Regions from separate parts of the Pelomonas nitida genome, predicted to be linked through region 2. Evidence: predicted binding sites of a transcription regulator. Region 2 holds the regulator's gene; the other holds the start of a gene.

Region 1 (14,850 bases), on a different contig from region 2:
CCGACTTCGCTGCCGCCGACACGCCGACGATGTCGGTGCGCACTGTGTGGATCTCAGACCTGCACCTCGGCACACCAGGATGCCAGGCGAGGGCTTTGCTGGCCTTCCTGCGGGATGTGGAATGCGAGACGCTCTATTTGGTCGGGGACATCATCGACGGCTGGCAACTGCGCCGCAGTTGGTACTGGCCGCAGTCGCACAACGACGTCGTGCAGAAGCTGCTGCGCAAGGCACGCAAGGGCACGCGGGTGGTCTTCATTCCGGGCAACCATGACGAATTCGCGCGGAAGTATGTGACGCACAACTTCGGCGGCGTGGACGTGATGGACGAAGCCATGCACGTGACCGCGGATGGCAAGAAGCTGTGGATCACGCATGGCGATCTCTACGACGGCGTCATCCAGTGCGCGCGTTGGCTGGCGATCGCGGGTGACCTGGCCTATGAGTTCACGCTGAAGGTCAACCGTTGGTTCAACCGCATCCGCGCCAAGTGCGGGCTGCCGTACTGGAGCCTGTCGCGCTACCTGAAGCACAAGGTGAAGCGCGCGGTCAGCTACATCAACGAGTTTGAGAACGCCGTCGCGCGCGAGGCGAGGAAGCGCGGGGCGCATGGCGTCGTCTGCGGCCATATCCACCATGCCGAGATCCGCGAAATCGACGGCGTCCTTTACTGCAACGATGGGGACTGGGTGGAGAGCCTGACCGCACTGGTGGAGCACTTCGACGGGCGTCTGGAAATCATCGACCGCAGTGCCGAGGCAGCGCTGCCCGGCATGCAGCCGGCGGCGACCACGTCGGCGGCCCGGCCTGAGCCCGTGGCCGTGCCGGTTCCAGAAGTGGCGGGCTAAGCGCGCCGGCGCGGCCAACGCGTCACGGTGTTAGCGCGGATCGGCATCGGCGCCTCACTGTGCAGACTCGCCGCGCGCCGAGCCTCCGCGCCATTCAGCCCTGGAGCGTCAACAGCGCCTGCCCGGCACGCAACTGCGCGCCCGGCGCAATACCTTCCGCCAAGTCGAAGCCAGTGGGCACGAAGACGATGATGGTCGAGCCATGCTCGAACCAACCCATTTCCTGCCCCTTCAGGTGCGGTGCCGAGCATGGCATCTCATGGGCGCCCTTATGCCCGATGTGCAGCAGCACGTTCAGCCAGTGCAGGCGGATGCTCGCGACGAGCACGGCAGCGACGGGCACCAAGGCAATCGGCTGACCGGTGCTCAAGCGCATGCGCACCACGGCGCGCTCGTTGCGGCAGAACAGCCGCTCGACGCGCTTCAGCGCCACAGGGTTCACGTTCCATGTGTCGCCGCTCAGATACGTCACATGCTCCACGGTGCCGTCGGCCGGCGCGTGGAAGCGGTGGTACATCACCGACGTCAATCGCAGCGTGATGAAGCGGCCGCCCTCGAAGACGCTGGCATCGTGCGTCGGGCCAAACAGCTCAGCAGTCGAGTAGGGGAAGCCTTTGGCCTGGTAGACCCGGCCCTGATGCACGGTGCCCATCGCGCCGACGATGGCGTCGCAAGGGCTGGCCAGCACCTCTGGCCTTGAGTCGAACGGCCGGGCGCCCGCCTTCAACTCGCGCGTGAAGCAGTCCTTGATGGACGTGAACGTCTGCTTCTTCGCTTCGCGCAGGTCCAGCGGCGTGAACAGCTGCCACAGCTTGAGCGCCAGCCGTGTGAACGCCGGGCTCTCGATGTTGGCGATGCGGCCCATCAGCCGGGTCGCGGCAATGCGCGGGATGCGGTTGGTCAACAGGAAGTTCAAGTCTTCCTGCGCGCCGAGCCGGGCCAGCCAGCCCCGACCGTCCTTGGCTTCGCCCTTCAGGGGCGGTGAGGCTTCTTGCGATGTCATCGGCGTCAGAACTTGTGGGCGAGCATCTCGCGGAACACGCTGCGGCGGATGGCCTGCCCCGTCAGCTCAGGGGCCGTCCACCACCAGCCATCGGCACGCATCTCGTCGCAGGCAGCGACGAAGCGGTCCATGACCTCGGCGAACTCCGTGTCGCCGTAGTTCAGGCTGAAGATCAGCCGGCCTGTCCCCACCCAGCTCAGCGCCAGGCCATGCTTGCGCAGATAGAACTGCAGCATCCAGTGATAACGGCCCGGTTGGTCGTACATCACGGTCCAGATCGTGGACAGGTTGGCCAGCCGCACGGGCGCCCCGGCCGCCTTCAGCCGGGCGTTGAACTGCGCGCAGCGGGCATTCCAGCGCTCGTCCAGCCCGTCGTAGAGGGCCCGCACGTCCGGGCGTTCGATGCGTTTCAGGAACGCCGCCATCGCGGCCACCACATACGGGTGTGCGTTGAAGGTGCCGCGTGCAAAGCAGATGTCGGCGGGTCGGTCCTCGCGGTAGCGCTGCATCAGCGCGCGGCCGCCGCAGACCACGCCCACCGGCAGGCCGCCGCCCAGCGTCTTGCCGTAGGTGACCAGGTCCGCCTTCACGCCGAAGTACTGTTGTGCGCCGCCGGGCGCGAGGCGGAAGCCGACAAAGACCTCGTCGAAGATCAGCACGATGCCGCGCGCCGTACAGACCTCACGCAAGCGGCGAAGCCAGTTCGTGTAGGCCTCGCGGTCATAGGCCGCGCGGCGGCTGCCGTCGATGAGGCTGGAGTCGCCCGGCGCGTTGACGTTGGGGTGCAGGGCCTGCAGCGGATTGACAAGCACGCAGGCGATGTCGCGCCGCGTGGCCAGCACCTTCAGCGAGCGCTCGGCCATGTCCTGCAGCGTGAAGGTCTCGCGCGGCGGCAGCGGGTTGCCGGGGCCGGGCTGCACGTCCTCCCACCAGCCGTGGTACGCGCCTGCAAAGCGCACCAGGCGCTTCTTCTTCGTGTGATAACGCGCCAGCCGCACGGCCTGCATGACGGCCTCGGTGCCGCTCATGTGAAAGCTGACCTCGTCCTGCCCGGAGATCGCCTTCAGACGCGACAGCACTTCCAGCACGCAGGGGTGATAAGCGCCGAGCACCGGGCCCAACTCGCGCGCGGTGGCGACCGCCTCGTCGATGCAGGCTTTGTAGGCGTCATAACCCAGCACGTTGACGCCATACGAGCCGGTCAGGTCCATCAGCCGGTTGCCGTCCAGGTCTTGCACCTGCACGCCGTCGCTGTGTTGCAGGAAGGCGCCGACGCGCAGGTGCTCGCGCAGCACCGGGCTGAACTGGAAGGGCACGCGGTAGCGGCCGGTGAACTTCAGGTCGGAGATGGCCTCGCGCGCCTGCTCGGTCGCGGCCAGCGTCTTCTGGAAGCGCGTGTCGAACTCCGCGCCCAGGCGCTGCAACGCGGCCTTGCGCTGGGCTGCAACATCGGCCGGCGCGCCATCGGCGGCAAAGAACTGCGCGTCGTCATAGGCGTAGCCCGGCACCCACCGTGCCAGTCGCTTGGCCATGCGGGAATGGCCGGCGAGTGACCGGTGCTTGGCGCGCGACAGCTCGAAGCGCCGCTTGGCAGCCGGCAGCAGCGCAAGCACGCCGAGGGCCAGCGCGGAGAGGGTGATCGCTTCTTCCATCGCGTCAGTTCGCGTGGCCTTGGCCCACATGCTCCATCGGGTCGATCAGCTGACCACGCAGCAGATAGAGCGGCGACTTCCAGTACAGCAGCACGTCGTGGAAGGGGTCGGTGAGGATCTTGAAGCCCCAGGCCAGGCCTTGCATCAGGCTCTGCGTGGCCCATAGCTGCACGACGCGAAACACCAGGCCCGTCACGCCCAGGCAGAACCAGGCCATGCCGACGTCCTCGACGAAGCCTTGCCAGCTCACCGCCGGCACGATGAGGCCGCCGAGCGACGGCGACACCCACAGCACGGCCGGCAGCGCCACCCAGACGGCCAGCAGCACGATCTTGCGGCGGATGTTGTAGCCGACCTTGATCTCTTCCTTGTACTCGTCGGTGGCCTGGTTGACGTGGTCGTAGCCCCGCGGCTCGAAGAAGAAATGCCCGGCCTGCCGCGTCGTCATCGACACGCACCAGGCCAGCAGCGCTGCCCACGCGGGATTCACGAAGACCAGGCCGTAGGACACCAGGAAGCTCAGCGCGCTGATCAGGTGCAGGCTCTGGTTGATGCGGCTGTGGTGGTAGTAGCGGTGGTCGTCCCAGCGCTGCGTCTTCAGGGTTTGAAAAAACTCGTTCACGTCCCGTCCTTGTCGTTTGGGTGGCAAGCGGGGCGGATGGTGGGGTGCTTGCGTGAAATCGGCGTGACGGTCCTGCGTTCATCGTTCTGTCGCATGAACTGCTGACCATGCACGCCATGAACACCGCCGACGCCGACGACATCCTGGTCGATGACCTTCCCGCGCCGCGCCACTCGCGCCGGCTGGCGGTGGTCACCGAAACCTATCCACCCGAAGTCAACGGCGTCGCCATGTCGATGGCGCGCGTCGTGGACGGGCTGAACCGTCGTAACCACGACGTGCAGCTCATCCGGCCCCGCCAGCCTGCCAAGCTGGCCGCGCTGCCCGGCGGCAAGCCCGCCGTGGACGAGGTGCTGACCAAGGGCCTGCCGGTGCCGCTCTACCCGAACCTGCGCATGGGCGTGCCCAGCAAGCGGGCGCTCGTGAAGCTGTGGTCGTTGAAGCGGCCCGACGTGGTCCACATCGCCACCGAAGGGCCGCTGGGCTGGTCGGCACTGCAGGCCGCGCAACACCTGGCGCTGCCGGTCACGTCGGACTACCGCACCAACTTCCACGCCTACGGCAAGCACTACCGGTTGGGCCTGCTGTCCAAGCCCATCATGGGCTATCTGCGCAAGTTCCATAACCGCTGCGACGCGACCATGGTGCCCACCGAGGCGTTGCGGGTGCTGCTGGCGGAGCGCGGCTTCGAGCGGCTGAGCGTCGTGGGCCGTGGCGTGGACGCCCAGCGTTTCGATCCCGTGCGCCGCAGTGCCGCGATGCGCGAGAGCTGGGGCGCCGGGCCGGACGATCTCGTGCTGGGCTATGTCGGCCGCCTGGCGCCGGAGAAGAACCTCGGGGTCGTGCTGGCGGCTTACGAGGCCGTGAAGGCGGTGCAGCCGCGCGCTCGCCTCGTGTTCGTCGGCGACGGCCCGATGCGGGCGGAACTGGCCGCACGCGCGCCTGACGCCGTGTTCGCCGGGCAGCGCAGCGGCGACGACCTGGCGGCGCATTACGCGGGGCTGGACATGTTCCTGTTCGCGAGCCTGACCGAGACCTTCGGCAACGTGACGACCGAGGCCATGGCCAGCGGCTGCGCCGTCGTCGCGTTCGAGAGCGCCGCAGCGGGCGAGCTCATCCGCAGTGGCGTCAACGGCTGGCTGGCCGGCCCGGGGCGGGAGACGGACTTCGTCGCAGCCGCGCGTGCCGTGGCGCTCGACGCGGACGCGCGCCGTGCTGTGGCCGAGGCGGCCCGGGCGACGGCGCGGCGGCTCGACTGGGCCGACATCACCGCGCGTTTCGAGGCCGTGCTGGAGCGCGGCATCGCCCGGGCCGAACCGGCCTTCGGCCTGCACGGGCTGCAGCCGGTGGTCTGAGCCGCACAGGCATAATCGCGCCCGTCACTGGGGAGTAGCCGCTCTTCGCCCGAAGAGGCTGACGTCAACACACTTGGCCCGCAGGCCATGGCGTCAGCAGTTTCTTGGCTTGGCAAGACCTTTGACCACATCGCATCCGCACTGGCCGGGGGCGCGCTGTGGTCATTCGTCTTTGAACCGGCCAGGGACTATTCATGGAAGCACTCTTCGTCTCAACCGGCGTCGTCGCCCTCGCCGAGATCGGCGACAAGACCCAACTGCTCGCGTTCATCCTCGCCGCGCGGTTCAAAAAGCCCTGGCCCATCATCGCGGGCATCCTGTGCGCCACCGTCGTCAACCACGGCCTCGCCGGCGCGCTGGGTGCGTGGATCACCTCGGCGGTCAGCCCCGGCGTGTTGCGCTGGGTGCTGGGCGCCTCGTTCATCGGCATGGCGATCTGGACGCTGATTCCCGACAAGATCGAGGAAGAGGAGACGCAGGTGGCCAAGCGCTTCGGCGTGTTCGGTGCCACGCTGCTGACGTTCTTCCTCGCCGAGATGGGCGACAAGACGCAGATCGCCACCGTCGCGATGGCGGCGCACTACGCCAACCCGCTGTGGGTCGTCATCGGCACGACGCTGGGCATGTTGCTGGCCGACGTGCCGGCCGTGTTCGTCGGCGACCGCCTCGCCGCCAAGATCCCGATGAAGCTGGTTCACGGCATCGCTGCGGCCATCTTCGCGGCGCTGGGCGTGGCCACGCTGCTGGGTGCGGGTTCGGGCTTCGGCTTCTGACGTCGGCCGATCAGGCGCCGCGGCGGCGGGCCCGGGCGATCAAGGCGGCGATGGCCGCCGCGACGCCCAGGCCCAGCCCGCTCAGCGTCCAGGCGATGGGCAGGCCCGCCGCCTCACAGCCGGCGTAGGCGGCCAGCATGAGCAGCACGCTGAGGTTCTCGTTGAACCCCTGCACCGCCACCGAGCGCCCGGCGCTGAGCAGCAGCGCGCCGCGGTGTTGCAGCAGCGCGTTCAGCGGTACCACCATCGCGCCGCCAACGGCGCCCACCAGGGTCAGCACGAGCGCGGCGGTGATGACCTGGTCGATCTGCGCCACCACCGGCATCAGCAGGCCCAGCGCGATGCCGGCCCACAGGCCGTGCCGCGCCTGGTGCAAGGCCAGCCAGCGCCCCGCGGCCGCCGCGCCGCCGATCACGCCCACCGCCACGGCGGCCTGCAGATAGGCCGCCTGGCTCAAGGGCAGCGACAAGGCCTCGCCGGCCCAGCGCAGCACGGCGAACTGCAGCGTCGCGCCGACACCCCAGAACAGCGTCGTCGCCGCGAGCGACAGGCCGCCCTCACGGTCGCGCCACAGCAGCCGGTTGGCCGCGCGGAACTCCAGCACAAGCGTCAGCGGGTCGTGCGCGTCGCTGCGTTGCCGCTGGCCGCTGTCGGGGATGCCGGCGTTCAGCAGGCTGCTGAGCGCGTAGAGCAGCAGCAGCGCGGCGAGTGACCCGGTCAGCTTGTCGGCCGGCAGGTCGTGCGTGTCCCACCAGGCGGCCAGCGCGGAGTCCACCCACAGCGGGCTGACCAGCAGCCCGCCCAGCACGGCGCCCAGCAGCGCTGCCGACACGACGCTGATCTCGATCCAGCCATTGGCCTTCACCAGCGCCTCGGGGGCGGCCAGTTCGGTGATGAGGCCGTACTTGGCCGGCGCGTAGGCGGCCGCACCCAGGCCGATGACGGCCAGCGCCGCCACGGGGTGCAGGCCGCAGGCGAGCAAGGCCAGGCCAGCGATCTTCACGAGGTTCATCGCCGCCATCACATGGCCCTTGGCGAAGGCGTCGGCCAGCGGGCCCACCCAGGGCGCCAGCAGCACATAGGCCAGCATGAAGCCGAACTTCAGCAGCGGCGCCCACCAGGCGGCGAAGCCCTGCTGGTTCAGCAGCGCGATCGCGACGATCAGCAGCGCGTTATCGGCCAGTGCCGAGGCGAACTGGGCCCCGATGACGAGGCCGAAGCCGCGGGGCAGTGGAGGGATGAGGGCGGGCGCGGCGGCGCTGGAGGTCGTGGCATGCACGGGCGCCGCACTGTGGCGGCACTGCGTGAAATGCGGATGACGACGCGCCGCTCAGCGCCATTCAGGGCAGCGGATGAATGCGCTCCTCGCGGTCCCATTGCCGCGTGGCGGCGGCCGCCACGAAAGCCTGCGCCTTGGCATCGAGCGCGCAGACGCCGTCATCCGCCACCAGGTGCAGTGCCTCCACGAGCAGCAGGCCGCCGTCGTCGTGGCCGATGGCCTTCAGGTGGGCATAGGCCTGGCGCACGAAGGTGGCGGCGGTGTCGTCCTGCGCGAGCTGCTGCGCGGCGGCGGGCGACAGCACCAGCGCGATGGCGTCGAACGCCGCCGCCGGGCTGCCGGCGAGGCGGGCGTCGGCGGGCTGATGCGTGCCGTCGCTCAACGTGGCGCCGCCGATCCTGGGTGCCAGCTTCATGACCTTGGCGCCGGCCTTGCGCAAGGCCTTGTCGACGGCGGCCAGGCGCTTGGCATCGGAGTCGTCGCTGAAGAGGACGGCCACGCAGCGGTCCTGCAGCGAGGGCGGCGTCTTGTCGATCAGGCCCAGCGCCGGTGAGGGCGGCAAGTCCTGCACGGGCATGGCGGGGCGGGCGGCCGGGGGCAGGGCGGGCAGGCCCAGCCCGGTGGCGACGCGCCGGGCGAGGTCGGCGTCGACCACGCGCAGGTGGCCCACCAAGCGCTCGCGCACGGCGGGCGTCTCCACCTTGCTCAACTCGAACACCAGCGCGCTGGCGATGTGGGCCTGCTCCAACGCGTTCTGGCTGTGGATGAACTGGCGGGCCTGGCTGTAATGGTCGGCGAAGCTCTCCGGCCGCACGCGGCCCTTGGCGTCGGGCTCGCCCGGCGCCGCCACGCTCTGAAAGCCACGCGGCGCTTCGTACGGGGCGTCGGCCTGCAGGCTGCTCGGCTCATAGGCCACGCGGCCGGTGGGCACGCGGGTCTGCATGTGGCCGTCGCGCGTCTGCGTGTGGAACGGGCACTTGGGGGCGTTGATGGGCAGCTGGTCGAAGTTGGGCGTGCCCAGGCGCGACAGCTGCGTGTCGAGATAGCTGAACAGCCGGCCCTGCAGCAGCGGGTCGTTGGAGAAGTCGATGCCGGGCGGCAGGTTGGCGGGGCAGTAGGCCACCTGCTCGTTCTCGGCGAAGTGGTTGGCCGGGTTGCGGTTCAGCGTCATGCGGCCGATGACCTGCAGCGGCACCAGCTCCTCGGGGATGAGCTTGGTGGGGTCGAGATGGTCGAACGGGAAGGCCTCAGCTTCCTTCTCGGTGAACAGCTGCACGGCCAGGTCCCAGGCGGGGAAGCGCCCGTCGTCGATCGCCGTCCAGAGGTCGCGGCGGTGCGCGTCGGGGTCGGCGCCGGCCAGTTGCACGGCCTCGTCCCACAGCGTGCTCTGCAGCCCCAGTACCGGGCGCCAGTGGAACTTGACGAAGGTGGCGCGGCCTTTGGCGTCCAGCAGCCGGAAGCTGTGGATGCCAAAGCCCTCCATGAAGCGCAGCGATCGCGGCAGCGTGCGGTCGCTCATGGCCCACATCACCATGTGCAGGCTCTCGGGCATCAGCGAGATGAAGTCCCAGAACGTGTCGTGCGCCGACGCCGCCTGCGGGAAGCCGCGATCGGGCTCCATCTTCACGGCGTGGATGAGGTCCGGGAACTTCATCGCGTCCTGGATGAAGAACACCGGGATGTTGTTGCCCACCAGGTCCCAGTTGCCTTCGGGCGTGTAGAACTTGACGGCGAAGCCGCGCACGTCGCGCGGGGTGTCCACGGAGCCGGCGCCGCCGGCCACCGTCGAGAAGCGCGTGAACACGGGCGTCTTCACGCCCACCTCGGTCAGCACCTTGGCGGTTGTGTACTTGGCCAGCGACGTGTGCAGCTCGAACACGCCGTGGGCGGCCGAGCCGCGCGCATGCACGATGCGCTCGGGGATGCGCTCATGGTCGAAGTGGGTGATCTTCTCGCGCAGGATGAAGTCTTCGAGCAGCGTCGGCCCGCGCGCGCCGGCCTTCAGCGAGGTCTGGTTGTTGGTGACCGGCACGCCCTGGTTGGTCGTCAGCGGCGGGTGGCTGCCGGCGGCAAGCTGGTGCGGCTCGCCGCCGGTGCCGGTGGTGGCCCGCGGCGCGCGGGTGGTGGGGGGATGCTTGGGCATGGAGGCTCCTGGCTCGGCAGATGGCGTTGGACTCTAGAAAGCCGGGCCCTCGCAGGGTGTAGGACGGTGAGCCGGATACACCTTGGGTTATCTCGGTAGTGCTGTATGCAATTACAGTATTTGCATGGAAGTTCAGGACAAGCTGGCCATCCTGGCCGACGCCGCCAAATACGACGCCTCCTGCGCCAGCAGCGGCACCGAGAAGCGCCATTCGCGAGACGGGCGCAGCCTGGGCTCCACCAGCAACGGCATCTGCCATGCCTACACGCCCGATGGCCGCTGCGTGTCGCTGCTGAAGGTGCTGCTGACCAACTGGTGCGTCTACGACTGCCTGTACTGCATCAACCGCAAGAGCAGCGACGTGCGGCGCGCGCGCTTCGCCATCGACGAGGTGGTGCAGCTGACGCTCTCGTTCTACCGGCGCAACGTCATCGAGGGGCTGTTCCTGTCCAGCGGCATCATCCGCACGCCCGACTACACGATGGAGCAGGTCATCGAGGTGGCGCGGCGCCTGCGGGAGGATGAGCACTTCAAGGGCTACCTGCACCTCAAGACCATTCCCGACGCCTCGCCCGAGCTGGTGGAGCGCGCGGGCCGCTACGCGGACCGGCTGTCCATCAACGTCGAACTGCCCAGTGCGCAGGCGCTGCAGGCGCTGGCGCCGGAGAAGGACGCCGGCGGCATCGAGCGCACGATGTCGCGCATCCACCTGCGCCTGCAGGCGGCGCGCGACGCCAAGCGCGAGGCGCAGGCGGTGCGGGCGCTGCCGGGCGCCCCGGCCGCCGCGGCGCGCCCGGCTCGCTTTGCGCCGGCCGGCCAGAGCACGCAGCTCATCGTCGGCGCCGATGCGTCAGACGACCGCGCCGTGCTGCAGCTCTCCAGCCGGCTCTACACGGGGCAGGGGCTGCGCCGCGTCTACTACTCGGCCTACAGCCCCATCCCGCATGCCAGTGCTGCGCTGCCCGCGCAGGCCGCGCCGCTGCTGCGCGAGCATCGGCTCTACCAGGCCGACTGGTTGCTGCGCTTCTACGGCTTTCAGGCCGAGGAGATCGTCACCGAGGCGGGTTTCCTGTCGCTGCAGCACGACCCCAAGCTGGCCTGGGCGCTGGCCCATCCGGCGCAGTTCCCGCTCGACGTCGACCGCGCGCCGCGCGAGCAGCTGCTGCGCGTGCCCGGCCTGGGCGTGAGTTCCGTGGACAAACTGGTGGCCGCCCGGCGGCACCGCCGCCTGCGCCGCGCCGACCTGCTGGCGCTGGGCCCGCTGGCGCGCAAGGCGCTGCCGTTCGTCGTGGCCGTCGACCACCGGCCGCACCCGGCCGACCTGCAGGCCTTGTCGCGGCCGGCCGCACGGCCGCAGCAGGCGGCGCTGTTCTGATGAGGCCGCGCACATGAAGTTGCCCTTGCGCTACCCGGCGGACTGGGATGGTTTCGCCGCGCTGCTGCCGGCGCTGCTGGCCGGGAGTGATGCCGGCTGGACGCACGACGTCGGCGCGCAGGCCGGGCTGTTCGCCGAGGGGCCGGCGCCGGCCCCCGCAGGCGCCACCGCCTGGCAGCCGCCGGCCGGCTGGGACGCGCTCGGGCGCGCCGTCGCCATGCATGCCGACGACAGCCGCTATGCGCGGCTGCTGGCGTTCGCCCGCCGCCTGCAGCGCGAACCCGGCCTGTGGGGCGACGTGCTGGACGCCGACCGCCGCCACCTGCAGTCCATGGCCCGCCAGGTCAGCCGCGAGATCCACAAGATGCATGCGTTCGTGCGCTTTCGCGAGGTGGCCGACGAGCACGCGGCGGGCGGCGTGCGCCACGTGGCCTGGTTCGAGCCCGTGCATCACGTGCTGCGCGCGGCGGCGCCGTTCTTCGTCGACCGCTTTGCGCAGCACCCGTGGGCCATCCTGACGCCGCTGGGATGCCTGCACTGGGACGGGCAGCGCCTGGCCGGTGCCGGCCCGGCGCGGCGTGACGAGGCACCCGCGGCGGACGCCGGCGAAGCGCTCTGGCTCACCTACTACCGCAGCATCTTCAACCCCGCGCGGCTCAAGGTGGCGGCGATGAAGAAGGAGATGCCCGTGCGCTACTGGGCGCAGATGCCGGAGACGCAGCTCATCAGCGAACTCATCCACGACGCGCCTCGCCGGGAAGGCCGCATGCGCGATGTCTGACCGTGGCCGGCGCAGGCGTCGCCGTCCCTGCGGGCGAAGGGCCTCAAGTCCTGTCGAACAGCAGCGCCAGCTGGCTGGCCATCAGCAGCTCCTGGCGTGTCCAGGCACGGGTGGCGCGGGCGTCCACCAGCCATAACGCGCCGGCCAGCTGAGGGCCGTCGTACAGCGGCACCTCGATGCGGGCCTGGGCCGCGCCGGGCAGGCCGGCCAGCTCGGCGTGGCAGGGGTGCAGGGCCGCGTCCGGCAGTGCCAGCGGCGCGCCGTGGCGGGTCAGCAGGTCCAGGTAGCGGGGCTGCTGCTCGGTGCTGAGGCCGCCGGGCCCCAGCGGCCAGCGGATGACGCTGTCCAGCCCCAGGATGCGCGCGCTCGCCGCCTTCAGCTCGGCCAGCGCCTCGGTGGGCAGCAGCGTGGCCAGGCGCTGGCGCTGGCTGCTCAGGTGCAGCAGCAGCTCCTCGGGCGTGAGCGGTGCGCCGGCATCCCCGGTGGGCGGCGCGGCCAGCGTGGTGCGGGCGGGCAGGCTCAGCCGCTCGATCTCGGACTGCAGCGCCAGGTGTTGCCACAGGTGGTCGAGCGCGCCGGCGGCGTCGCCCTCGGCCTGCAGCAACTGGGCGAGTTGCCGGTGGGCCTGGCGGGCCTGCGCGCGGGCCTGGATGCGCTGGGCCAGCGCCAGCCCGTGGCGGGTGGATCGCACGGCGCCGGCGTTGTCGCCCCGGGCCAGCGCGATCTCGGTCCAGGTGCGGCTGGCGGCGGCCTCCAGCCAGGGGTAGCCCTGGCGGGCGGCGATGTCCAGTGCCAGCCGGCAGTCGGCCACGGCCCAGTCCATGCGCTGGCGGGCCAGCGCGGCGCGCGCCAGGTGCCAGTGCGCCTCGGCCTCGAACACGCGGTGCCCGCCGCGCCGCGCGGCCGCCAGGCCGTGGCTGAAGTGGCGCTCGGCCGCGGGCAGGTCGCCGGTCTCGAAGCTGCCGACGCCGATGTTCAGCGCGAGCTTGGCCGAGAGGTAGCTGTCGTCGCCGTCTTTGGCGGAGGCCGCGAGATGCTCGGCCGCGTCGCGCATCTGGCGCAGTCCGCGGGCCCAGTCGGCCTGTGCGTAATGGATCTGGCCGAGCCCGATGCGCGCCGCGATGGCGGTCGGCAGGTGGCCGCTGACCTCGGCGAGGTCCAGCGCGCGTGACCATTGCTCGCTGGCGAGCTGGTACTCACCTTGCTGGTAGGCGATGCGGCCCAGCGCCTCGCAGACGCGCGCGGCCTGCACCGGGAAATGCCCGGCGGCGGCGAGCGCGCCGGCCTGCTCCAGCGCCGGCAGCAGCTCCTGCGCGCGGCCGCGCGGCTCCAGCAGGCCGAAGCGGGCGTAGAGCGCATCGACGCCGGTGGTCGTGTCGCCGGCGGCCAGGGCGTTGGCGCTCAGGCGGGCCAGCAGCCGGTCGGCGAGCGCGGGGTGCCGCCCGCCCACGCGGGCCAGGCGGCCAAGCAACTCGGCCAGCGCGTCACTGGCGGTCGAAGGCGGGGTGTGCAAGACGGAGGACCCTGGTTGGTTTCTCACTGGTATTCTTGTTCATTCGAGAGCCGTCCAACCCGCCCTGCGCCGTCGATGCGCGCCTGCCGGGAGGTTGTAGACCAGTTTAAAACCAATTGACGACCCCGATCGTTGGTATTAGAGTGGTATCGACCAATTGCCGTCGACCATGCTGCCTGCTCTCCATCCTTCCCTGGTGACCTCCCACGACTCCGGCCGCGCCCCGCGCTGGTGGGTGGGCGTGGACGGCGGCGGCACCAGCACCCGGGCCGTCGTGGCGGATGCCGACGGGCGCGTGCTGGGGCGCGGCGAGGCCGGGGCGTCGGCGCTGAACCAGGGTGTCGAGCAGGCCTGGCGGCACATCGGCGAGGCCGTCGCGCACGCCGGCGTGCCCGGGCTGGACCTGCGGGATTGTGCGCTGGGCCTGGGCCTGTCGGGCACAGGCGTGCCGGCGCAGCTGCAGGCTTTCGTTGCCGCCGAACCTGGTGTCGCGCGTTTCGCGCTGATCACCGACGGGCTGGCCGGCCTGCTGGGCGCCCACGGCGGCCGGCCGGGCGCGCTGCTCATCTCGGGCACGGGCTCCGTGGCCGAGGCGCTGCTGGAAGACGGCACGCGCCGCATGACCGGCGGCTGGGGCTGGCAGATCGGCGACGAGGGCAGCGGCGCCTGGCTGGGCCAGCAGGCGATGAAGATCGCCCAGGCCGCCTTCGACGGCCGTGCGCCGCGCGGCGCGCTGGCTGACAGCGTTTACGTCGCCGCCGGCGCCAGCCGCGAAGCGCTGCTGGCCTTCTGCGCCCAGGCCGGGCAGGGCGGCTACGCCAGCCTGGCTCGGCTGGTGTTCGAGCATGAGCACGACGACGCGGCCGCCGCCGCGCTGCTCGATGCCGCCGCGCAGGCGCTCGACGTGCTGGCGGCGGCCCTGCACCCCAGCTTGCCGCTGGCGCTGGCCGGCAGCGTTGCCTTGCGCCTGGCGCCGCGCCTGAGCCCCGCGCTGCAGGCGCGCCGTGTCGAGCCGCAGGGCGACGCCACGGCCGGTGCGCTCTGGCTGATCCGGCAACGCGGGAACCCGCGCGCATGAGCGCTGTCTTCACAGGACGCCGCCCGGCTTCGTGCCGCGCCGCGCCCCGCCGGCCCGCCACCCCATGGGCGGCCGGTGACTCCATGGATGGGACCAGGGGCTGACATGTCCGCTGTCTTCGATTTCAAGCCCGACCCCGCAGCGGCGTCGCCGCTCTACATGCAGCTCGCGCAAAGCCTGGCACAGGCCATCCGCGACGGCATCTTCCATGCCGACGAGGCGCTGCCGTCCGAGCGCGTGCTGGCCGACCAGCTGGCGCTGTCGCGCGTCACGGCGCGCAAGGCCATCGACCGGCTCGTGGAGCAGGGGCTCATCATCCGCAAGCGCGGTTCGGGCAACTACATCGCGCCCAAGCTCGAACAGCCGCTGACGCGCCTGACCAGCTTCTCGGAGGAACTGCACCAGCGCGGCTTCGTGCCGGGCTCGCG
Region 2 (14,850 bases):
CCGCAGCCGCCCCTGCAGCAGCAGGTTGAAGCCCACCACCAGCGGAATGGCGATGACCAGCACCCAGCCGAGCGGGCCGCCGATGACGAAGGTCATCGCGACGAAGATCAGGATGAACGGCAGATCGCTCAGCGCCGACATCGTGGCGGACGTGAAGAAGTCGCGCACCATCTCGATCTGCGCCAGGTAGTGCGCATAGGCGCCGGCCGACGGCGGCCGGTGCTCCATGCGCACGCCCAGCGCCTGGCGGAACAGCTTGGCACCGACGATCAGGTCCGTCTTGCGGCCGGCCAGGTCGATCAGGTGGGCGCGCAACTGCCGCGCGAACAGGTCGAAAAGCAGCGCTGCGGCGGCACCCACGGCGAGCGTCCACAGCGTCACCGTCGCCTGGTGCGGAATGACCTTGTCGTAGATGACCGACGTGACCAGCCCCGACACCAGCATCAGCACATTGCTGAGCAGCGCCGCCACCATGGCCGCGCGGTAGTAGGGCACGAAGCGCTTGAGCGCACTCCAGAGCCAGTGCGAGTCACCCAGTACCCCCTGGCCAGACTCGGCGGCGGCCTCGCGGCGCGACGCATCGGTGCCGAGCACCGGCGACGCCACCAGCAGGAAGCCGCTGAACTCCGGCTCCAGTTCGGCCGTCGTGGCCGGCACGGCGGCCGCCTCCGGCCCGGGGAACACCACCTCGTAGCGGCAACTGCCCGCCGCGACGGTGGTCGGGTCGTCCAGCCGGCGCACCAGCACGCAGGCATCGCCGCCATTGAGCAGCAGCACGGCCGGCAGCAGCAGGCCGTTGATCTCGTCGATGCCCTTGCGCAGCAGGCCGGCGTTGTAGCCCGCCTCGCGCATCAGGCGCACGGCGTCCGGCGGCGTCAGCACGCCTTCGGCGGGGAAGCCGGCGCGCAGCGAGGCCGTCGAGCGCGGGCGGCCGTGGTGGCCCGTCAGCCACGACAGGCTCTGCAGCAGCGGGTCGCCGATGCCCTGTTGCGACAGGTCATCCAGGCTTTCGGCGACCGGGTCCGGCGCCGGCGGCGGCTCACCGTTGGCCGCCAGGCGCAACCCCGGGCGCCCACCGGCGGGGGCGTCGAAGAAGGTGTCGTGGCGCTGGGGCATGCGGGGCGGGCGTCAGCGTGAGGCTCAGCGCTCGGCGCGGGCCTTCAGGGCCAGGCGCTCGAACTCGGCCTCAAGATCGCACACCATGGCCGGAATATCAAACAGCGGCGACTGGCGGCCGAACTCGCGCAGGTAGCGCTTGTACGACGCGGCGCGTGCCGGCTGCAGGCCGATCTGCACCGCCCTCGCCTCGTATTCCTCGATGCTGGTGGTGATGAGGTCGGGCAAGCCCACGGCCGTCAGCAGGCTGCCGGCCATGCGCGAGATGTAGCTGCGGCCCGAGCGCGTCAGCAGCGGCGTGCCCATCCACAGGCAATCGCTGGCGGTCGTGCCGGCGTTGTACGGGAAGGTGTCGAGGAACAGGTCGGCCACGGCGAAGCGCGCGAGGTAGTCGGCGGGCAAGGCGCGCGGCGCGAACACGAGGCGCGCCGGGTCGACCCCCTCCTGCGCCGCCACGCGGCTCAGGTTGGCCTTGGCGAAGTCGTTGTCCGCCAGCAGCCACAGCACGCTGCCCGGCACCTGGCGCAGCACACGCATCCACGTGCGCCAGACCGGCTCGCTCATCTTGTGGTTGTTGTTGAACGCGCAGTAGACGAAGCCCGACTCCGGCAGCCCGGCCTCGGCCCGGCTCGGCGGCACCGACGCCTCGCGCTTGCGGTCGCTGACCTGGTAGCAATGCGGCAGATAGATGGGCCGCTCGGTGTGATAGGGCAGCGACTGCGGCGGCATGACGTAGCGGTCGGCGATGATCCAGTCCACGCCAGGTAGCGCCGAGGTGGCCGGCAGGCCCAGGTAGCTGACCTGGATGGGCGCCGGCCGGTGGGCCAGGATGCCGGGACGCGCGCCGTTGGTGAGCCCCTGCAGATCCACCAGCACATCGATGCCGGCCTCCGCGATGCGCTGCGCCGCCTCGGCGTCGCTGAGCGCATGCAGCGATGTGTAGTGGTCCATCGCGGCACGCAGGCGCGCCTGCAGGGGCGTGCCGTCCTGCTTGCTCCAGCAGAAGGCATGCACCTCGAAGCGGCTGCGGTCGTGCAGTTCGTACAGCTCGGCCGTCAGCAGGCCGACGGCATGCATGCACAGGTCGCCGGACAGATAACCGACCTTGATGCGCCCCTCGCGCTGGCGCCCCTGGTGCAGCGCCGGCGCCTTGATCTTGGGCACCTTCTCGTACACGAAGCGCTGGGCCGACATGAGCTGCAGCGCGGGGTCGTCCGTCTCGTCCAGCATGGCCAGCAAGGACGTGCTGGTCAGCAGGTGGTTGTGGGTGACGTCACCAAAGGTCTCGTACACCGGCCAGGCGCATTGCTTCTGCCGCAGATGCACATAGTGCTGCGCGACATCGCTCTGGCGCGGGTCCAGCAGCAGCGACCGGCGCATCAGCGCCTCAGCCTGGTCGTAGCGGCGCAGCACTTCCAGCAGCCGGGCCGCGTTGTTCAGCGCATGCAGGTGCAAGGTGCGCACATCGGTGCCCACGCCCTGCGGCGACCCGTCTTCATACACCTCGCGCCACAGCGCGAGCGCCTCCTCCGAGCGCCCCTGGTGCTCCAGCTGGTGCCCGAGGTTGAGCTTGGCCTGGGCGAAGTTCGGCACGGCTGCCAGCGCGAGGCGGTAGACCCGCTCGGCCTCGCCGTGCTGGCGCAACTCACCCAGCACCGCGCCCCAGTTGAAGCAGGCGACATGCCGGAACGGCGTGTCGGTGTGCTCGACCCAGGTCTTGTAGAGCAGCGCCGCCGCCCCCAGCGCGCCCGCCGCCTGCAGGCGCGACGCGGCCTCCATCAGCTGGGGCAATGGCCACTGCCCGCCCCGGGCCTGCAGCAGCCACTGCTCGACGAGGGCGAGTCCTTGGGTCTCCGCGGCGGTAGGAGGTGTCATATCCATGGGGGAGGTTGATCTGATGGGATCTCCCCCAATTGTCCGGAGTTCGCCGGATCAACGCGACTGGAATTGGCGCCGGATTGCGTAGCTTTTCCCACCCGGGGCGAGTCCCGGGGCTCGCCCGCCCGCCGCGTCAGCCGCCGAGGTAGTCCAACTTGCCCAGCGGCACGCCGGCGTGGCGCAGCAGCGCGTACGTGGTCGTCGCATGGAAATAGAAGTTGGGCAACGCGAAATGCTGCAGATAGCTCAGCCCGTCGAACTTCAGCGGGTCGCCGACGCGGCGCGGGATGGTGATCTCGCGGCTCTCGCTGCCCGCAAACGCTGCGGCGGGCACCGACAGCACGAAATCGCGCGTCTTGCGGATGCGCTCGGCCAGGTCGTCCAGCGTCGCTTCGTCGTCCTTGTAGCTGGGCACGTCCTGGCCAGCCAATCGCGCGACGCAGCCCTTGGCGGCATCGCTGGCGATCTGGATCTGCTTGGTGAACGGCAGCATGTCGGGCGCCAGGCGCAGCGTCAGGTAGACGTCGGTCGAGAAGTTCTTGGCCGTGGCATGGGCCTTAGCGGCCTCCAGCCAGGTGAGCATGTTGCCCAGCATCTTGGCCAGGGCGGGCGCACTGGCCGAATGCATAGAAATCGTGGTCATGGGTTCGTTCCGTTGAGGGGAAAACAATCGTAGCCAGCCTGGCGGGAGGCTGCTGGCACCACAGGCACAATGCCCCACGATGTGACGCCCTTGCCTGCGGCGCCCACCGCCTGTGCGGCTCCGGGCGGCCCGCACAGGCCCCGACCATGAATGTGATCATCCTCGATGACTACCAAGACGCCGTTCGCAAGCTGCGCTGCGCGTCCAAGCTGGAGCCACTGAACGCCAAGGTGTTCACCAACACGGTCAAAGGCATCGGTCAGCTGTCCGTGCGCCTGCGGGACGCCGAGGTGCTCGTGCTGATCCGCGAACGCACCGCCTTCCCCCGTCAACTGCTGGAAAAACTCCCCCGGCTCCGGCTCATCTCGCAGACCGGGCGCGTGGGCAGCCACATCGACGTGGACGCCTGCACGCGACTGGGCATCGCCGTCGCCGAAGGCGGGGGCAACCCGGTGGCGCCGGCCGAACTGACCTGGGCGCTGATCATGGCCTCGATGCGCCGGCTGCCACAGTACATCGGCAACCTCAAGCATGGCGCCTGGCAGCAGGCGGGGCTCAAGGCGGCGTCCATGCCCGCCAATTTCGGCGTGGGCATGGTGCTGCGCGGCAAGACGCTGGGCATCTGGGGCTACGGCAAGATCGGCCAGCTCGTGGCCGGCTACGGCCGCGCGTTCGGCATGGACGTGCTGGTCTGGGGCAGCGAGGCTTCGCGGCAGCGCGCCCTGGCGGACGGTTATCGCGCGGCGCACAGCCGCGAGGCCTTCTTCGGCGAGGCCGACGTCGTGTCGGTGCACCTGCGCCTGTGCGACGCGACCCGCGGCATCGTCACGCCCGAAGACCTTGCGCAGATGAAGCCGACGGCGCTGTTCGTCAACACCTCGCGCGCCGAGCTGGTGACCGAGGGCGCGCTCGTCTCGGCACTCAACCGCGGCCGCCCGGGCATGGCCGCCATCGATGTCTTCGAGAGCGAGCCCATCCTGCAAGGCCACCCCCTGCTGCGGCTGGAAAACGCCGTCTGCACGCCGCACATCGGCTATGTCGAGCAGGACAGCTACGAGCTGTATTTCGACGCCGCGTTCGACAACGTGCTGAACTTCCTGAAGTCCCAGCCCACGCACATCATCAACCCCGAGGCGCTGAAGGTCCACCGGTGAACCGCCCGGCCAGTCTCACCGCACTGTTCCTGGCCTTCTCGCGCCTGGCGCTGCAGGGCTTTGGCGGCGTGCTGGCCGTGGCGCAGCGCGAGCTCGTGGAGCGTCTGGGCTGGATGACCCGCGAGGAATTCGTGGAGACACTGGCCATCGCCCAGGTGCTGCCGGGCCCCAATGTGGTCAACCTGTCGATGATGGTGGGCGACCGGTTCTTCGGTACGCGCGGCGCCATGGCCGCGCTGGCCGGCATGCTGGCCGCGCCCGCCGTCATCGTGCTGTGCCTGGCGGCGGCCTACGGCCAGCTGCATGCGCACCCGGTGGCGGCCAACGCGCTGCGCGGCATGGGCGCGGTGGCCAGCGGCCTGGTGCTCGCCACAGGCTTCAAGCTGCTGCCGGCACTCAACAAGAGCCCACTCGGGAAGCCGGCAGCCTTCGGCCTGGCGCTGGCGGCCTTGGTGCTGATCGGCGTGCTGCGTTGGCCGCTGATCGGCGTGCTGGCACTCGTGGGCGGCGCCGGCATGGCGCTGGCCTGGTGGCGCATGAAATGAACACCGCCGCCTGCGCAGGCCTGTTCCTGCACTTCCTGATGCTGTCGCCGATGTCCATCGGCGGCGCGATCACGACGGTACCGGAGATGCACCGCTACCTCGTCGAGCAGACCGGCTGGCTGAGCGACACCGACTTCACGACCTCCATCGCGCTGGCCCAGGCAGCGCCCGGCCCGAACATCTTGTTCGTCGCCGTGCTCGGCTGGAATGTCGCGGGCCTGCCCGGCGCCATCGCGGCCATGGGCGGCATCATGCTGCCGTCGACGCTGCTGACGCTCTCCGCCACGCGCTGGGCACGGGCGAATCGCGAGCACCTGGCGGTGCGGGCGTTCTCGGCCGGCATTATGCCGCTGACGTTGGGCCTCATCATCGCCACCGGCTGGCTGCTCGCGCAGCCCTTCCTGCGCGCCGACGACCATCGGTGGGGCACCGTGGCGCTGATCGCCACCACGGTGCTGCTGACGCTCAAGACGCGACTGGGCCTGGTCTGGATGGTGCTGGGCGGCGGCGTCCTGGGCGTTCTGGGCCTCGTGTAGCCCACCCAGGCGCAAGCGCGTCAGGCCATCAACAGCGCCGCAAGCGCCAGCAACGCCGGCACGCCCTGCACGAACAGGATCTTGCGTGACACCGTCAGCGCGCCATAGACGCCCGCCACGATGACGCAGCCCAGGAAGAACACCAGCCACGGCCGGCCGGCGCTGCCGGCGTCCTGCACGAGGCCCCACAGCAGGCCTGCGGCCAGAAAACCGTTGTAGAGCCCCTGGTTGGCGGCCAGCGTCTTGCTCTGCTCGGCGAAATCGGCCTTGAGCCCGAAGGCCTTGCGGCCCAGCGGCTTGGTCCAGAAGAACATTTCCAGCACCAGGAAATACACGTGCAGCAGCGCCACCAGCGCCGCCAGCACGATGGCCGCGATCAACATCACCCGTCTCCTCGTCATTCAAATGGACGCGCATCCTCGCAGATCGGCCCATGGCCGATGTCGCCACGTCGACACACACGGCGGCGAAGATGCCGACGTGCAGGCACCGCCATCGACCAAAAACCACAATGATTGTGTGCAATTTAATTTGCAACTATATTTTCAGTCATGAACTCCGGCAAGGCCTCCACCCCAGACGACAGCCGCGCGCAATGGCTACAGCTGGACCATCAGCTGTGCTTCGCCCTCTACAGCAGCTCGCTGGCGATGACGAAGCTCTACAAGCCGCTGCTGGCGCCGCTGGGGCTGACCTACCCGCAGTACCTGGTCATGCTGGTGCTGTGGGAGGCCGACGGCCTGAGCGTCGGCCAGATCGGCCAGCGTCTGTCGCTGGACTCGGGCACGCTGACGCCACTGCTCAAGCGGCTGGAGCAGCAAGGCCTGGTCGAGCGCCGCCGCGCCAGCGACGACGAGCGGCGGGTCGACCTGCTGCTCACGCCCGCCGGCCGCGGCCTGCGCACCCAGGCGCTGGACATCCCCGAACAACTGGCCTGCGCCAGCGCCTGCGAGCTGGATGAACTCGTGTCGCTCACGCAGCGTCTGCATGAACTGCGCCAGCAGCTGGCGAAGGCCGCCGGCAGTTGACCGTTGGTTGACCGTTTCCTGTTCCCGTTCCCCAACCCACCCCAAGGAGCCCTCATGGCCATCGAAAAATCCCTCTACACCGCCACCGCCACCGCCACCGGCGGCCGCGCCGGCACTGCCAAGTCGTCCGACGGCGCGCTGGACGTGGTCCTGACCACGCCCAAGCAACTCGGCGGCGACGGCGCCCCCGGCACCAATCCCGAGCAGCTGTTCGCGGCCGGCTATTCGGCTTGCTTCATCGGCGCGCTGAAGGCCGTCGCCGGCCGCCAGAAGCTCAGCCTGCCGGCGGACGTCTCCATCACGTCCGACGTCGGCATCGGCCCTCACGCCAACAAGCCGGGCGCCTTCGGCATCTCGGTCGACATGAAGATCTCCGTGCCGGGCCTGGCCCGCGACGTGGTTGAGCAACTCGTGGCCGCAGCCCACGAGGTCTGCCCCTACTCCAACGCCACGCGCGGCAACGTGGACGTCACGCTGACCATCGTCTGATCAGCGCGCCAGCAAGGCCAGGATCAGCTCGACCCTGGCCTTGACCGGGCTCAACGCGCCGGCCGCCGGCAACAGGCCGGGCAGGTCCATCACCGGCCCGGCATCGCAGCGGGTGCTGCGCACGACGCGCACACCCCGGGCCTGTGCCTCGCGCAGCGCCGCGTCGAGCGACGTGCTCAAGGTGCCATTGCCCGTGCCGGCGGCCACCAAGCCGTCGACGCCTGCATCCAGCAGCGCACGCACCATGCGGCCGTCTGCGCCGGCATGGTTGAACACCATCTCCACCCTCGGCCAGTGCTCGACATCCGTCGCCACCCGCTCCAGGCCCAGGGCCGCGCCGGCGGGCCAGCGCCCCAGAGGGCGCACAACACCCTCCTCCACCCGCGCCACCAGCGCGCCGTCCGACGACTCGAAGGCGTCGACGCGGTAGCTGTGGGTCTTGCGCACCTGCACGGCATCGTGCACCCGCCCCGCGATCGCCACGACGACGCCGGCAGCCCCCGGCGCAGCCGCCACCTGCACGGCGTCGAACAGATTCTGCGGCCCATCGGGCGCGAGCGCCGTGGCCGGCCGCATGGCGGCCGTCAGCACCACCGGCTTGGCCGGCGCCAGCACGCGGTGCAGGAAATAAGCCGTCTCCTCCAGCGTGTCGGTGCCATGCGTGATGACGACACCGGCCACCTCCGGCCGCGCCAGATGCTGGTGCACGGCGCTGGCCAGCCGCTGCCAGGTGGCGAAGTCCATGTCCTTGCTGTCCAGCTGGGCCACTTGATGGGCCTCCAGGCGCTGTGCCGCGAGCGCCGGCACCGCCGCCAGCAGGTCCTCCACCCGGAGCTGTGCGGCCGTGTAGCCCACGCCATCGCTGGCCGTGCGCGCCGTGCCGGCGATGGTGCCGCCGGTGCCCAGAATGACGATCAAACGGTCATGGGTTTGCAATTTGCGAGATTCCTGGACAAAAATACAGTTGCTGGACAAATTGCCAGCCATACGAAAAGGCCGCCTGTGCAAGACCAACCCAAGCTTACCGCCCGCCAGCAGCAGATCTTTGATCTCGTCCGCAACGCGATCGCAAGCACCGGCGCTCCGCCCACCCGCGCCGAAATCGCCGCCGAGCTCGGTTTCAAGTCGGCCAATGCGGCCGAGGAACACCTCCAGGCCCTCGCGCGCAAAGGCATGCTCGAACTGGTGGGCGGCACCTCGCGCGGCATCCGCCTGAAGTCGGACGCGCTCAGCGCCTTGAATCGCGCGCGCCAGATCCAGCTGCCCATCCCTGCCCTCGCCCAGCTGACACTGCCGCTGATCGGCCGCGTCGCCGCCGGCGCGCCCATCCTGGCGCAGGAACACATCGAACAGACCTACGCCGTGGAGCCCAGCCTGTTCGCCAGCCGCCCCGATTACCTGCTCAGGGTCAAGGGCATGAGCATGAAGGACATCGGCATCCTCGACGGCGACCTGCTCGCGGTCCAGTCGGCCAAGGAGGCCCGCAACGGCCAGATCGTCGTGGCCCGCCTGGGCGACGAAGTCACCGTCAAGCGCTTCAAGCGCGGGCCAGCGGGCATTCAGCTGCTGCCCGAGAACGCGGATTTCGAACCCATCCTCATCGACGAGCGCACCGAGCAGTTCGCCATCGAAGGCCTGGCCGTCGGCCTGATTCGCGGCCGAGGCTTCAACTGAACACTCACACAGGCATCGCAAGACGTTTTGAGCAGCGCTTGACGAGCGCCGCAGCGGCCGGCGCTCCGTAGATCGTCGATCCGAGCGCCCTTCAGTCGCCGCCCCCGCCGCAGCCGGAACCACAACTCGACCCGCAGCTCGAACCGCTGCTGGCATCCGAGCTCGCATCGCAGGCGTCGCTGGAGCCCGCATCGCTCCAGTCACCGCCGCCGGTGCTGCCACTGTCACTCCCCTGGCGGCGACGCTCCTCGGCCTTCAGCTCCGCGTCGGTCATCAGCCCCAACGCGACCAGGCCGCCGCCGGCGATACCCGCATGCATGACGACGCTGCCGGCCGGGCGGCCAAAACCGTCGATCTGCTGGTGCGCCAGCGTGCCGCGCCGGTGCTGGTAGGCCCAGCCGGTCGGCACGCCCACCCAGCCATCCAGCGCGAACATCAGCGGCAGGCGTGGCCCGAGCGGGCTGATGCCCTCGCTGCGGCAGGCGCCCACCCAGCTCCGGGCCAGACAAGCCTCCAGCGGCTCACCGAGTGCCTGCGCTTCGCGGTGCTCGACGACCTGGCCAAAACAGCGCTGCTGCCAGTGCGCCAGGCCTGCGGGGTCGGTCTGCAACCAGACATGCCACACCGAATCGGCCGCCTTGCTCGGCAATGCGCAGGGGCCGCTGGCCTGCTGCCGCCGGCAGACATCGAAGAACTGGGCCAGCCCCAGCGAACACCGCAGCCATGCCGCGTCGTCGATCGCCAGGCCAGGAAATTCGTCGGGCGCCAGCCGCGCCCAGGCCGCACGCACCTCCGGCGGGATGCGGCCGGCGGCGACGCTCGCAACGGCGTAGCGCCGGCGCAGCACCCGGGCCCGGCCGGGCTCGGCCCGTCGGGCCCACCAGTGGCGAATGCGTGTGGGAAGGTTGAACGTTGTTGTCGTTGTTGTGTTGTTCATGGCGCCAGTCTTTGACATGCAGATGACACTGCGATGACACCATGAAAAAAGCCCGCCGAAGCGGGCTGAAAAAGCCGTCAGGAGTTGACGTTGACGGCGGGAAATCAGCGTGCTGCCGGTCGATCAGCCGTGCTTGGCGTCGAAGAACTGTTCGTCTTCGGTCGACCCCTTCAGCGCCGCCGTGGAAGCCTGGGCTTCAATGGTGGTGGTCACGGCGTCGAAGTAGCCGGTTCCGACTTCGCGCTGGTGCTTGACCGCGGTGAAGCCCTTCTCGGCGGCGGCGAATTCAGCCTCCTGCAGCTCGACGAATGCGCTCATCTGATGACGCGCGTAGCCGTGCGCCAGGTTGAACATCGAGTAGTTCAGGCTGTGGAAGCCGGCCAGCGTGATGAACTGGAACTTGTAGCCCAGCGCACCCAGCTCGCGCTGGAACTTGGCGATCGTGGCGTCGTCCAGGTTCTTCTTCCAGTTGAACGACGGCGAGCAGTTGTAGGCCAGCAGCTTGCCGGGGAACTTGGCATGGATGGCGTCGGCAAACGCCTTGGCATAGGCCAGGTCGGGCTTGCCGGTCTCGCACCAGATCAGGTCGGCGTACGGCGCATAGGCCAGGCCGCGGCTGACCGCCTGGTCGAGGCCGTTCTTCGTGCGGTAGAAGCCTTCCACGGTGCGCTCGCCGGTGCAGAACGGCTTGTCGTTGTCGTCGATGTCGCTGGTGACCAGGTCGCCGGCTTCGGCATCGGTGCGGGCGACCAGCAGCGTGGGCACGCCCATGGTGTCGGCCGCGAGGCGCGCCGCGACGAGCTTGGCCACGGCTTCACGCGTGGGCACCAGCACCTTGCCGCCCATGTGGCCGCATTTCTTGGCGCTGGCCAGTTGATCCTCGAAGTGCACCCCGGCGGCGCCGGCCTCGATCATGGCCTTCATCAGCTCGAAGGCATTCAGCACGCCGCCGAAGCCGGCTTCGGCGTCGGCCACGATGGGCGCGAAGAAGTCGATGTCGTCCTTGCCTTCGCTCCACTGGATCTCATCGGCGCGCTTGAACGTGGCGTTGATCTTCCTGACGACCTTGGGCACCGAATCCACGGAGTAAAGCGACTGGTCGGGATACATCTCGCCGTTGCTGTTGGCGTCGCCCGCCACCTGCCAGCCGGACAGGTAGATGGCCTTCAGGCCGGCCTTCACCTGCTGCATCGCCTGGTTGCCCGTCAGCGCGCCGAGCGCGTTGACGAAGGGCTCGCTGTTGACGAGGCCCCACAGCTTCTCGGCGCCACGCTTGGCCAGCGTGTGCTCGATGTCGATGGAGCCGCGCAGCCGCACGACATCGGCAGCGCTGTAGCCGCGCGTGATGCCCTTCCAGCGCGGGTTTTCGGCCCAGTCCTTCTCGAGGGCGGCGATCTGTTGTTCACGGGTCAGGCGGGTCATGAGAGCTCCTTGGCAAACGTTGAAAACCGATGACGTAAGACTAGTCCCGCACGTGCCGGTCGAAAACCCTCAAGTCTTGTAGAAGACAAAAAACTTTCTTGTTAAAAAACAATAACTTGTCTGCAACATTTCAAATCGCAAAAGTGGTTTTGCCATAATGAGAAATATTGCGGCACCGCAGCAATCGGACTTTTCACCATCCAAAAGGTCACTTTCGAATCGTGAGAGCGGTCAGCCGCAGAATCGCGCCCATGACGCAGCTTCAAACCCCTCGGCTACGGCTGGAACCCCTATCCCAGCAGCACTTCGATGCGCTGCATCGCCTCAACCGCGACCCGGTGGTCATGCGGCACATCACCGGCCGGCCCGACACGCCACAGGACACGCAGGACATGATCGACCGCGTGCAGGCGCGCTGGGCGGAGTTCGGCTATTCCTGGTGGGCCTTCATGCGCCAGGAAGACGGCGAGCTGATCGGCTGCGGCTGCATCCAGCACCTCAACCGTGACCCGGCCGGCCCACTGGAGACCGGCTGGCGCCTGCGGCAGGACGCCTGGGGTCAGGGCTATGCGAGCGAGGCCGCACGTCACATGGTGGGCTGGGCGTTCGCCACCCTGGCGCCCGAGCAGATCTGCGCCGTCTGCCGCCCCGAGAACACGCCCTCCTCCACCGTCATGGAACGCCTGGGCATGCAATTCACCGGCACCGGTCGCTGGTACGACATGGATTGCCGGCGCTATGACATCACCGCGGCTCAGTGGGCCGCCAGCGCCGCCAAGACGCGCTACGACGCTGAGGCATAGTTCGCGCTATCTCTACTTTCACCTGCAGGAGGAACCATGGCCAACACCGAACAACGCAGCAACAAGATGACCAAGAAGCCCAAGAAGGACGCGCCCCAGGGCAAGTCCGCGGGCTCTGACCGCCCGGTCGCACCGATGACGTCGGTGATCCCGAAGGGCAAGGAAGCCAAGAAGAACAAGTAAGCCGACCCGCTGGCCGGCGGCGGCCTACAGCCCGCCGATGAAGTAGCGCTTCAGGCCGGCCAGCACCATCTCGACGGCAATGGCCGTCAGCACCAGCCCCATCAGCTTCTCCAGGGCCGACACGACCGAGTCGCCCAGCAGCTTGCGGATGCGGTCGGCCAGCACCAGCACCAGGCCTGACACCAGCAGCGCCGTGCTGAGCGCGCCAATCCATTCATAGATGCGATCGGGCTGCCGCGACGCGAGCAGCAACACGGTCGCCATCGCCGACGGGCCCGCCAGCAGCGGCACCGCCAGCGGGAAGATGAAGGGCTCCTTGCCGGGCTCCATGCCATAGGCCGACTCGCCCGAGGCGCCGAAGATCATGCGGATCGCGATGATCATCAGGATGACGCCGCCGGCCACCTCCAGCGAACGCTCCGACAGGTGCATGACGCTCAGGAAGCTGTCGCCCAGGAACATGAAGGCGAACAGCACGACAAACGCGATGCCGACTTCCCGCACCGCCACGCGCGTGCGCCGCTCGGGCGGCACGTTGCGCATGATGGGAATGAAGACAGGCAGGCTGCCGAGCGGGTCGAGCACGAGCAGCAGGAGGATCAGGGCGGAGAGAAAACTGTGGTCCATCCGCCCGGATTGTCCGCGACGACCTCAGAACCTGTAGTGAGCCCGCGCGAAGTAGGACGCGCCGTTGAGGCCGAACTGCACGCTGTCGTAATAGAAGCCGTTGTCGGTCTCGTACGGGTCCTGGCGGGTCGGCTTCACATTGAAGACGTTGTTGCCACCGACGCTCAATTTCAGCGCAGGCGTGGCCTGCCAGCTCATGCCCAGGTCCATCGAGGCCTTGGGCTTGTATTTCAGCAAGACGCCGTCGGTGAACCCGCCCTGGGTCTGCTTGCCGAAGTGGATGATCTTGGCCTCGCCCGTCCAGGCGCCCTGCGCATACTCGAAGCCCAGCGTGCCCTTCATGCGCGGGCCGGCCTCCTCGATGAACAGGCGCTCCCGCGTGGACAGCAGCACGTCCTCGTAACCCTGCAGCGCGGCTGGCGCATTGCGGGCGGTGACCGTCGTGCGGCTGACGTTCAGCGCCAGGAAGGTGCTCAGCTGGCCGGCGCCGACCTTGGCCCGGGTGGAGGCAGTCAGGTCCAGCCCCCGGGTGCGCGTGTTGACCGAGTTCACGAAGAACTGCGCCTGGCCCACGCCCAGCCCCTGCAGGATGGTGCCGAGCGCCGGATAGTTGTCGGCGTCGAAGCGGCCCGACAGCACGATTCGGTCCTTGATGTTGATCTGGTAAAGGTCGGCGGTGATGGCCGTGTCGGCGTCGGGCTTGACGGTGAAGCCGACGGACAGGTTCTTGGCCTTCTCCTGCTTCAGCGCCGGCACGCCCGCGGCGTTGGCGATCTTGCTGCCGTTGGGCGCCAGCACGACGTCCAGCGGCTGGCCACTGATGAAGTCGGTGAATGTGGACGAGAAGTAGAGCTGCTGCAGGCTGGGCGCGCGGAACCCCGTGCTGGCGGCGCCACGCAGCATCAACGCCTTGCCGAGCTTGTAGCTACCGGCCAGCTTGGCCGTCGTCGCGGAGCCGAAGTCGCTGTAGTGCTCGGCACGCACCGCGGCATCCACGGTCAGCGATGGCGTGAAACTGGCTTCCCAGTCGGCATACAACGCCTGGCTGTTGCGACTGCGGTTCGTCGCATCGCCCGGCTGGAAGCCAGGGAAGCCCTGGCTGCCGGCATTGCCACCGAACCCGACGCCGTCGGCGTCGATGTAGGAGCCCGGCTCGCCAGCGACGATGTCGTATTTCTCCTTGCGGTACTCGGCGCCGAAGGCGATGTTGCTGCCGCCCAGCAGGTCGGGGAAGAAGCGGCTGACGTCGAAGTTCGTCGTCGCTTGGCTGAAACCGAAGCCGCCGGCGTCGAAGCTCGTCGCGCTGACGCCCTTGCCGCCGTTCAGCAGATCCTGGTTGGCGATGGACGCATTCAGCGTGTTGCTGATGTTGTAGCGCATCTTGTTGGAGCCATAGGTCTGCGACAGGTCGGTGTCCCAGCCGGCGAAGGCCGACTTCCAGCCGACGCTGACATAGCGGTCCTGCACGTCGCCGTTGATGAATGGCACGAAGCCGTCCGGGTACATCGCGGCCGAGTTGCGGTCAGGAATGTCGCCGGAGCCCACGCCGCCACGCGCCCAGGCGCCCGAGGAGGCGTCGCGGTCCTGAGCGCCGGCCGTCAGGTAGAGCTTGTTGTCGCCGGCCAGCGGGAACTCGCCGTTCAGGTAGAGCGTTTTGTTCTTGACCGCGGTGTCGCCGATGGTGCGGGGGCCGACCAACTCGTCGTTGGGATCGTTGCGGTTGGAGCGGCCGCGGTCCTGCCACTCGCCGGTGATGCCCAGCGTGCCGCCGGCCAGCTTCACGCCGCAGTAGGCGGAGGCCAGGTAGTTCTTGCC

Evidence for each region. The regulator LexA, encoded in region 2, represses DNA repair genes until DNA is damaged. The targets are predictions, from matches to a motif close to ACTGTATNNNNATACAGT.
Region 1: a site for LexA is predicted at 9,776-9,793, ahead of ACG00X_RS23135 (putative DNA modification/repair radical SAM protein). Genes of this name have one in related genera too.

Annotation. Positions count from the first base shown of each region.
Region 1 covers NZ_JBIGIA010000029.1:567-15,416, forward strand. The annotation lists gene ACG00X_RS23095 (UDP-2,3-diacylglucosamine diphosphatase) at 1-848, shown strand, start outside; gene asd (archaetidylserine decarboxylase) at 943-1,851, opposite strand; gene ACG00X_RS23105 (aminotransferase class III-fold pyridoxal phosphate-dependent enzyme) at 1,857-3,503, opposite strand; gene ACG00X_RS23110 (hypothetical protein) at 3,508-4,125, opposite strand; gene ACG00X_RS23115 (glycosyltransferase family 4 protein) at 4,242-5,480, shown strand; yybP-ykoY riboswitch at 5,498-5,670, shown strand; gene ACG00X_RS23120 (TMEM165/GDT1 family protein) at 5,675-6,253, shown strand; gene lplT (lysophospholipid transporter LplT) at 6,264-7,532, opposite strand; gene ACG00X_RS23130 (catalase) at 7,594-9,675, opposite strand; gene ACG00X_RS23135 (putative DNA modification/repair radical SAM protein) at 9,800-11,050, shown strand; gene ACG00X_RS23140 (TIGR03915 family putative DNA repair protein) at 11,064-11,831, shown strand; gene ACG00X_RS23145 (ATP-binding protein) at 11,875-13,344, opposite strand; gene ACG00X_RS23150 (glucosamine kinase nucleotide-binding domain-containing protein) at 13,541-14,422, shown strand; gene ACG00X_RS23155 (GntR family transcriptional regulator) at 14,528-14,850, shown strand, end outside.
Region 2 covers NZ_JBIGIA010000006.1:163,450-178,299, reverse strand. The annotation lists gene ACG00X_RS09800 (type I secretion system permease/ATPase) at 1-1,116, opposite strand, end outside; gene ACG00X_RS09795 (O-linked N-acetylglucosamine transferase, SPINDLY family protein) at 1,141-2,997, opposite strand; gene ACG00X_RS09790 (DUF1993 domain-containing protein) at 3,128-3,637, opposite strand; gene ACG00X_RS09785 (D-2-hydroxyacid dehydrogenase family protein) at 3,784-4,791, shown strand; gene ACG00X_RS09780 (chromate transporter) at 4,788-5,336, shown strand; gene ACG00X_RS09775 (chromate transporter) at 5,333-5,872, shown strand; gene ACG00X_RS09770 (DUF1304 domain-containing protein) at 5,893-6,255, opposite strand; gene ACG00X_RS09765 (MarR family winged helix-turn-helix transcriptional regulator) at 6,424-6,900, shown strand; gene ACG00X_RS09760 (organic hydroperoxide resistance protein) at 6,955-7,389, shown strand; gene ACG00X_RS09755 (asparaginase) at 7,390-8,307, opposite strand; gene lexA (transcriptional repressor LexA) at 8,392-9,063, shown strand; gene ACG00X_RS09745 (hypothetical protein) at 9,155-10,000, opposite strand; gene aceA (isocitrate lyase) at 10,124-11,422, opposite strand; gene ACG00X_RS09735 (GNAT family N-acetyltransferase) at 11,674-12,225, shown strand; gene ACG00X_RS09730 (hypothetical protein) at 12,262-12,408, shown strand; gene ACG00X_RS09725 (MarC family protein) at 12,433-13,035, opposite strand; gene ACG00X_RS09720 (TonB-dependent receptor plug domain-containing protein) at 13,060-14,850, opposite strand, start outside.